Regions from separate parts of the Streptomyces sp. NPDC036764 genome, predicted to be linked through region 1. Evidence: predicted binding sites of a transcription regulator. Region 1 holds the regulator's gene; the other holds the start of a gene.
The links. Region 1 encodes HspR, which represses chaperone genes until heat shock. Its sites were predicted from a motif close to TTGAGNNNNNNNNNCTCAA; they were not measured.
Positions count from the first base shown of each region.

Region 2: the regulator HspR is predicted to act here: its motif matches at 2,054-2,072, upstream of lon (endopeptidase La).

Region 1 is NZ_JBVJPT010000003.1:268,711-273,126, forward strand. Features, by position in the region: gene ACZ69Q_RS16135 (sugar ABC transporter substrate-binding protein) at 1-467, opposite strand, end outside; gene ACZ69Q_RS16140 (fibronectin type III domain-containing protein) at 761-2,422, shown strand; gene ACZ69Q_RS16145 (heat shock protein transcriptional repressor HspR) at 2,521-2,967, opposite strand; gene dnaJ (molecular chaperone DnaJ) at 2,974-4,155, opposite strand; gene grpE (nucleotide exchange factor GrpE) at 4,192-4,416, opposite strand, start outside.
Region 2 is NZ_JBVJPT010000005.1:199,377-203,792, forward strand. Features, by position in the region: gene lon (endopeptidase La) at 1-2,031, opposite strand, end outside; gene ACZ69Q_RS21585 (rhomboid-like protein) at 2,297-3,178, opposite strand; gene ACZ69Q_RS21590 (spermidine synthase family protein) at 3,461-4,138, shown strand; gene ACZ69Q_RS21595 (response regulator transcription factor) at 4,271-4,416, shown strand, end outside.

The DNA of each region.
Region 1 (4,416 bases):
ACGAGTTCGTTGTCGAAGGAGACGTACGCGTCGATCGGCCCCTCGGCCAGGCGGTCGTAGGCGATGACCGGAATCCCCGCGTCCTTGGCCTTCTTCACCCCGCCGGCGATGGCGTGCGAGTCGACGGCGTCCAGCAGGATCACGTCGACCTGGTCGTCGATCATCTGCTGGAGCTGGGCCGCCTGCTTCGAGGCGTCCGCGTCGGCGTTGCGGTAGACGACCTTGCCCTGCTTGTCGGTGAGCTCCTCGACCTTGTTCTTGATGATGGGGTAGTCGAACTTGTCGTAGCGCGTGTTCGCCGTCTCCGGCAGCAGCAGCCCGACGGTGACGTCGTCGCCCTTGGTAGGACTCGCCTCGCTGCTGTCCCCGGTGACGCCCAGAGCCCCGCACGCGGCCAGCGAGAGGGTCATAGTGGACGCGGCGGCCACGGCGGTGGCGGTGCGGCGCAGGGGGCGCAAGGGACGCATAGAGGAGCTCACTTCTGGTGCCTTCGGGACACGGGCGCGTCAACGCGCCCAGATGACTGAAAAGCCAACGCGTCGACTGCCCTCAGCGTCAAGCGGAATCACTTAACGAGTGCGCAACACCACGCTCCGCTGATCATGTAAAGACATAGCGGAATGCCTCCAAACACCCCTTACACACCCTCCACCAAACCTTGATCGAGCGCGCGACCAAGATCCGTACAACCAACCCCATTCCTCACGAGTCCAGATCAGGACAGCGCCCATCGCTGTCCCGCACTCGACCAGAGGATCGAATGAACCCAGCCAGACGCACGACCGCCGCGGCCGCGGCGACGGTCGTGCTCGCCACCGCGGGCACCCTGCTCTCGACAGCCCCCGCGTCCGCCGCAGTGACCTGCGCATCGCCGGTCTTCAAACGGCAGTTCTTCGCGAACACGTCCTTTTCGGGCACCCCGAAGCGGACGGACTGCGACACCGCGATCGACCAGGACTGGGGCACGGGCGCCCCCGCCACGGGCCTCCCCAAGGACAACTTCGCCGTCCGGTGGACCGTGACGCGCGACTTCGGTTCCGGCGGGCCCTTCGCCCTCTCCGCCTCCGGGCTCGACGGCATCCGCGTCTATCTCGACGGCTCCCGCAAGATCGACCTGTGGAAGAACACCTCCACGACCGTCTCCAAGACCGTCAACGTGACCGTCCCCCCGGGCAAGCACACGCTGCGCGTCGACCACGTCAACTGGACCGGCAGCGCCCGCGTCAAGTTCGGCTACACCCCGAGGACTTCGGCGACCGTCGACAAGGTCAACCCGCTCACCCCCACCGGCGCGAAGGTCACGTACGACACGGCCACCGGCAAGGCCAAGCTGACCTGGGCGAAGAACCCGGAGATGGACCTCGCGGGCTACCGCGTCTACCGCCGCCTCAAGGGCGCCTCCTTCGCCAGCGCCCCCCTCGCGACGACCACCTCCACCACGTACACCGACGCCACCCTCCCGGTGACCGGCGACACCTACTACTACGAGGTCCGCGCCTACGACAAGGCGGGCAACGCCTCGTCGGGTACGGCCGACCAGGGTGTGGCCACGGTCGACCGGACGGCCCCGGCGCGGGTCGAGACCGTGTCGGCGCTGGGGACGACGGCGGGCAACTCCCTCACGTGGAAGGCCTCGACGTCGACGGACGTGCACCACTACGAGGTGTGGGGCGCGGAGGGCGGCCAGTCGGACATGGACGGTCCGGCGATCGTCTTCGGCACGTCCTGGACGGACCCCGTGGCGCCCGCCGGCCTGGCCTACAACTACGAGGTGGTGGCCATCGACGCCGCCGGCAACATCGCCCCGGTCTCCGACTCCGCGGTGGTCACCCGCCCCGTGGCGTCGGCCGTCGCCGCCCCCACGGGTCTCACGAGCACGCCGGCCGACGCCTCCACGAAGGTGACGTGGACCGCGGCCGAGGACGCCGGGGTCACCGGCTACCGCGTCTACCGCCGCACTACCGCCACCGGCGCCTGGAGCCTGCTGGGCGCCACGTCCGGCACGTCGTACGCCGACACCTCCGCCCCGAAGGGCAAGGCGTACTACTACGTGGCCGCCGTCGACGCCCAGGACGCCGACTCCAGCCCCTCCGCGGAGACCACGGTCGACCGCCTGACGCCGGCCACCGCGAGCGGCCCGGCCGCGCCGATGCTGACCCTGGTCACCACGGGCGTACCCGCGCGCAGTCCGATCCAGGTCACGGCCGCCCCCGGCACGGGCGACGAGGCACGCGTCCTGAAGGGCTACTCCTGGGAGATCTCGGGCGCCTGCGGCAGCAGCGGCACCCGGTTCTCCGCCACGGGGTCGCTCTCCTGGACCGCCCCCTACAACGGCCCCTGCATCGCCGAGGTGTACGCCGTGGACGCCTACGGCCGCCAGAGCGCGCAGAGCACCTCACTGGAGTTCTTCGTCGGCCGCTGACGGTCGGCCGCTGACGGTCGGCCGCTGACGTTCGCCCACCGACGGCACAGGAAAGGGGCCCGGAGAATCCTCCGGGCCCCTTTTCCCTGCGGGTCTGCCTAGTCCTTCGGCTTCTTCGGCCGCCACACCACAAGCGCGCTGGTCTGCTGCACCTCCTGGTACGGCACCAGGTCGCGCCGGTACGACGCGTGTACCGCCGCCTCGCGCTGCTGCATCGCCGCCGCGGCCCCCTCGACGGCGGCCTGGAGTTCGGCCACCCGGGACTGCAGGGCGGCGACCTGGTTCTCCAGTTCGATGATGCGCTTGATGCCGGCCAGGTTGATGCCCTCGTCCTGCGACAACGCCTGCACCTGGCGGAGCAGTTCGATGTCGCGGGCCGAGTAGCGGCGGCCGCGGCCGGCCGTGCGGTCCGGGGACACCAGGCCCAGACGGTCGTACTGGCGCAGTGTCTGCGGGTGCAGGCCGGAGAGCTGGGCCGCCACCGAGATGACGTAGACCGGGGTTTCCTCGGTCAGTTCATACGGGTTTCGTCGACGACCGTCCATCTGAAGTCATGCTCCCTTCGCGGCCTCGAACAGCTCCGCCCGCGGATCCTCACCCGCAGTCGCCTCGCGATACGCCTCGAGTGCGTCACGAGCCTTCCCCGAAAGGTCCTTCGGGACACTCACCTCGACGGTGACCAGGAGGTCTCCGCGGGTGCCGTCCTTGCGGACCGCGCCCTTGCCCCGCGCCCGCATGGTGCGGCCGTTGGGCGTGCCGGGCGGCAGCTTCAGAGTGACCGGCGGTCCGCCCAGGGTGGGGACCCTGACCTCGCCGCCTAGGGCCGCCTCCGTGAACGTCACGGGGACGGTCACCGTGAGGTTGTCCTCCTTGCGGCCGAACACCGGGTGGGTGTCGACGTGCACGGTGACGTACAGATCGCCGGCCGGGCCGCCGCGCTCGCCCGGCGCGCCCTTGCCGCGCAGCCGGATGCGCTGGCCGTCCGACACCCCGGCGGGGATGCGGACCTGCATGGTCCGGGACGACTTCGCCCGGCCGCTGCCCTTGCACTCCATGCACGGGTGCTCGGCGATCAGGCCGCGCCCCTTGCAGTCCGGGCAGGGGTCGGTGAGCGAGAAGCCGCCGCCCGAACCCCGGGCCACCTGGCCGGTGCCGACGCAGGTCGGGCACACCCTGGGCGTGCCGTTCTTGTCGCCGGTGCCCGCACACGCCTTGCACGGCGACTGCGAGGACATCCGCAGCGGGACCGTCGCACCCTCGATCGCCTCGGTGAAGCTGAGGCTGACCTCGGTGTCGATGTCCTGGCCGCGCCTGGGCTGGGTACGCGTGCCCGTGCCCGCGCCGCCGCGGTTGAACAGGCCCCCGAAGACGTCACCGATTCCGCCGCCGAAGCCGCCGGAACCGCCCTGGCCCTGGGCGCCGCCCCCGAAGAGGTCGCCCAGGTCGAAGTTGAAGGAGCCGCCCGCGCCGCCCGGCCCCGGGCGGAAGCCGCCGTTGCCGAACAGGGCGCGTGCCTCGTCGTACTCCTTGCGCTTCTTGGGGTCGCCGAGGACGTCGTTCGCCTCGGAGATCTCCTTGAAACGCTCCTCCGCCTTGGCGTTGCCCTTGTTGGCGTCCGGGTGGAACTCGCGGGCGAGCTTCCGGTACGCCTTCTTGATCTCGGCCTCGGTGGCGTCCTTGGGGACGCCGAGGACCTTGTAGAAGTCCTTCTCGATGAAGTCCTTGGTGCTCATCCCCGACGTCCCTCCTCTCTCCTCGTCAGTTCAACGTCAGCCCTCGTCCGGGCCACCGCTCTCCTTGTCGTCGGCCGACTCGGCGGAGTCCTCCTTGACGGTCTGCGCGCCCGGCTGGGGCTCGGCGACGGCCACCCGCGCGGGGCGGATGGTGCGCTCGCCGATGCGATACCCCGGCTGGAGGATCGCGACGCAGGTCGTCTCGGTGACGTCCGGCGCGTAGGAGTGCATCAGCGCCTCGTGGATCGTCGGGTCGAAGGG
Region 2 (4,416 bases), on a different contig from region 1:
CAGGTCGGCGACCGGCAGTTCCAGTTCGGCGCCGTGGGAGCGCAGGAAGGACAGGGCGATCTGTGCGCTCTCCTTCATCACGTCACCGAGCTGGCCCGTCAGGGTCAGCCCCGCCGCGCCCGTCTCCGGGTCGGCCAGCGACGCCTCCACGAACAGGACGTCACCGCCGGCGCCCGTGACCGCGAGGCCGGTCGCCACGCCGGGCACCGCGGTGCGGCGCTCGGCCGGGTCCTGGGCGGACTCGGGCACGTGGTGCGGCCGGCCGATCAGCGCGCGCAGGTCGTCCTCGCCGATCGTGGACGGCAGCTCGCGCTCGCCCAGTTCGTGCTGTGCCGCCACCTTGCGCAGGAGGCGTGCGATGGAGCGCTCCAGGTTTCGCACGCCCGCCTCGCGCGTGTACTCGCCGGCGAGCCTGCGCAGGGCGCCGTCGTCGATGGCGACCTCGTCCTTGTTCAGGCCGGCCCGCTCGAGCTGGCGCGGGAGCAGGTGGTCCCGGGCGATGACGATCTTCTCGTCCTCGGTGTACCCGTCGAGACGGACCAGTTCCATCCGGTCCAGCAGTGCCTCGGGGATGGCTTCCAGGACGTTCGCCGTGGCCAGGAACACCACGTCGCTCAGGTCGAGTTCGACCTCCAGGTAGTGGTCGCGGAAGGTGTGGTTCTGGGCCGGGTCCAGGACCTCCAGGAGGGCCGCCGCGGGGTCGCCGCGGTAGTCCGAGCCCACCTTGTCGATCTCGTCGAGGAGGACCACCGGGTTCATCGAACCGGCCTCCTTGATGGCCCGGACGATCCGGCCGGGCAGCGCGCCGACGTACGTACGGCGGTGGCCGCGGATCTCCGCCTCGTCGCGGACGCCGCCGAGGGCGACCCGGACGAACTTGCGTCCCATCGCGTGCGCGACGGACTCGCCGAGCGAGGTCTTGCCGACGCCGGGCGGGCCGACCAGCGCCAGCACGGCACCGCCGCGCCGGCCGCCGACGACACCCAGGCCGCGGTCACTGCGGCGCTTGCGCACCGCCAGGTACTCGGTGATCCGCTCCTTCACGTCCTCCAGGCCGGCGTGCTCGGCGTCGAGTACGCCCTTGGCGCCCTGGATGTCGTAGGCGTCCTCGGTGCGCTCGTTCCACGGCAGTTCGAGGACGGTGTCCAGCCAGGTGCGGATCCAGGAGCCCTCCGGGGACTGGTCGCTGGACCGCTCCAGCTTGTCGACCTCCTTGAGCGCCGCCTCGCGGACGTTCTCCGGCAGGTCAGCGGCCTCCACGCGGGCGCGGTAGTCGTCGGACTCCTCGCCGTCCTTCTCGCCGTTCAGCTCGCGCAGTTCCTTGCGGACCGCTTCGAGCTGGCGGCGCAGCAGGAACTCGCGCTGCTGCTTGTCGACGCCTTCCTGGACGTCCTTGGCGATGGTCTCGGCGACATCCTGCTCGGCGAGGTGGTCGCGCAGTTGCTGGGTGGCGAGCTTGAGGCGGGCGACCGGGTCGGCGGTCTCCAGCAGCTCGATCTTCTGATCGGTGGTCAGGAACGGCGAGTAGCCGGAGTTGTCGGCGAGCTGGGATACGTCCTCGATGGCCTGGACGCGGTCCACGACCTGCCAGGCGCCGCGCTTGCGCAGCCAGGCGGTGGCGAGGGCCTTGTACTCCTTCACCAGTTCGCCGACCTGTCCGGGCAGCGGCTCGGGCACGCTCTCGTCGATACGCGTTCCCTCGACCCACAGGGCGGCACCCGGTCCGTTCGTCCCGGCGCCGATGCGCACCCGGCCGCGACCGCGGATCAGTGCGCCCGGGTCGCCGTCGGCCAGCCGGCCGACCTGTTCGACGGTGCCGAGCACGCCGGTGCCCGGGTACGTCCCGTCGATGCGTGGCACCAGCAGCACCCGGGGCTTTCCGGGTGTGGAGCGGGCAGCGGCCTGGGCGGCCTCCACCGCGGCGCGTACATCGGCGTCGTTCAAGTCCAGAGGGACCACCATTCCGGGCAGCACTACCTCGTCGTCGAGCGGCAGCACGGGCAGGGTGAGCGAAGTGGACGTCGAAGCCATGATCTCCCCTTAGGCAGTCAAGTTGAGTTATGCCGACTCAATGCACGGGGCGGCTCGAATGTTCCCCGGCCTTAGTTCGCTGTGAGCGATCAGCTCCAGCACAGGCCGTGACCTCGGCTTTCGTATATGAACGCTCGCCGGGGCGCGTTGCTTCCGGATGGACGGGCGGAACCGATGCCGGAGGGAACGGGCTCAGGGCCATGCGGGCCCACCGCGGCCTCGATGAGTCAAGACGGGCCGGATCCGCGCCTGCGGAGATCGCCGCCTACGTCGCCGAAACGGGCAGCGAGGCCGCCCCGGCCGTTTCCCGCGACGGCGGGGCCGCGCGCCACCGCCGCACGAGCGGCCACAGCCCGACCCCGATGACCAGGGCGATCAGATGCCCCCAGTTGGTCAGCGGGTCGGTGAGGTTCAGCAGGTCCTGGACCAGCATCGCGCCGAACAGCGCCAGCACGGGCCACCGCAGCCACGGCCGGAGCAGCCCGGTCAGCGCCCCGATGCTCGTCGCGACGCCGAAGCTGACGCCGTAGTCGAGACGGTGCAGCGAGCTGTCGGGAAGGTGCCCGGCCAGCACCGCGAGCCCCACGGGCACCTCGGTGGCGAGGGTGGCCAGGACGTGGCCGAGCAGAAAGACGACGGCCGTGCGGGCTCCGCCGATGCGCCGCTCCAGCGCGGTGAGCACCAGCAGGAAGCAGATCGTGTACGGCGCCGCGATCCCGCCGGCTATCCACAGCCCGCTGGCGACCAGCACCGTCAGGGGTGTGTGCACGAGGTGCGCCACGTCGGTGCTGGAGCCCTGGTGGAGGGCGTGGACCAGGGCGGGGTCGGCGTACGTGGCAATAAGGGAGGTGACGGTCAGGACGACGGCGTAGGCGAAGGTGAACGGCGTGCCGGTGGGGGTGGGGAGCAGGCGCCAGGCACGGAGGGACCGGACTTTCGCAGCCGCGGCCTCACGCACGTCGACTTCGCGCGGGCCCGACGCCGGCGAGGAAACGGCAGACGCCCCGACAGGCCCGCGCTGCCGCGGCATCCCGTCCAGCAGCCCCGCCACATCGGGCAGACCCGTGTCACCGGCACGGTCGGCCGCGCCCGAAGAAGCCCGCTCGGGGGTCGCCCCCGTCGCACCCGCAGCCACACTCCGCTCCACGCTGAGGCGCTCCTTCCGCTTTCCCTCAGCGTTGGCCCGCCCCGCCCCCTATGTCTGTGACCGTCGCCACACGGGCGCCGATTCACAGCAACCTCTCAAGAAGCACGCGCGTCCTCACAAGACGCGCTCACCGAGGAACGCGCCGCCCGGCAGCCCCGTCCCTGCGACCGCGAGGGCCCGGCGCCGATGTGCGTCAACCCGGAGTGTTCCGCCGCCGGGCCTGGGCTCACCCTCTGAGGTAATTCCCTCGGTCGGCCCGGGTTGAGCTGCCAGGATGGCCGGATGCCCGCTTCGTACGACATCCCCGAAGTCCTGGACCGCCGCGAGGGCCCGCACGGCGAGATCGTGCTGCGACGGCACGGTGAACTGCTCCAGATCATCGCGAACGGCTGCTTCCTGATGGACACCTCCGACGGGCGTTCGGAGCGGCTGCTGGTCGACGCGGCCCTCGGCGCGCTGGACGGGCGGGCGGCACCGCACCTGCTGATCGGCGGCCTCGGCGTCGGCTTCTCGCTCGCACACGCCGCCGCCGATCCCCGGCCGGGACGGATCACCGTCGTCGAGCGCGAGAGCGCGATTATCGGCTGGCATCTCGACGGACCCTTGACGGACTTCTCCGCCCCCGCAGTCGCCGACCCGCGCACCGAGATTCTGGAAACCGATCTCGTGGCGTACGTACATGAGACATCCGACACGTATGACGCGCTGTGTCTCGACATCGACAACGGCCCCGGATGGACCGTCACCGAGGGCAACGAAAGCCTCTACTCACCGGGTGGACTCGCGGCCTGCGCACGGGTGTTGAGGCCGGGTGGGGTGCTGGCGGTATGGTCCGCCCAGCCCTCTCCGGAATTCGAAGAAACCTTGTGTAATGCCGGATTCCAACAGGTGCGTACCGAAGAGATCCCCGTTGCCCGGGGCGTTCCGGACGTCGTACACCTCGCCGTACGACCTGGATAGCCGTGGCGCGGTGACTCCCCGTACTCTGCTCACCTGACGCGGATCATTCAAGCGTCAATCGCAAGCATGAGCAGGCATAGCCAGTCAGCGGGATCACCCCACGGATTCCGGAAAGCAACTTTGGGGCGGGCGATGGAGCAGACACACACCTCCCAGAACGGCACGGCGGCGACCCCGGGCGCTCAGCGCCGGGTCCTCGTGGTCGAGGACGATCCGACCATCGTGGACGCCATCGCGGCCCGCCTGCGTGCCGAGGGATTCCTCGTGCAGACGGCCGG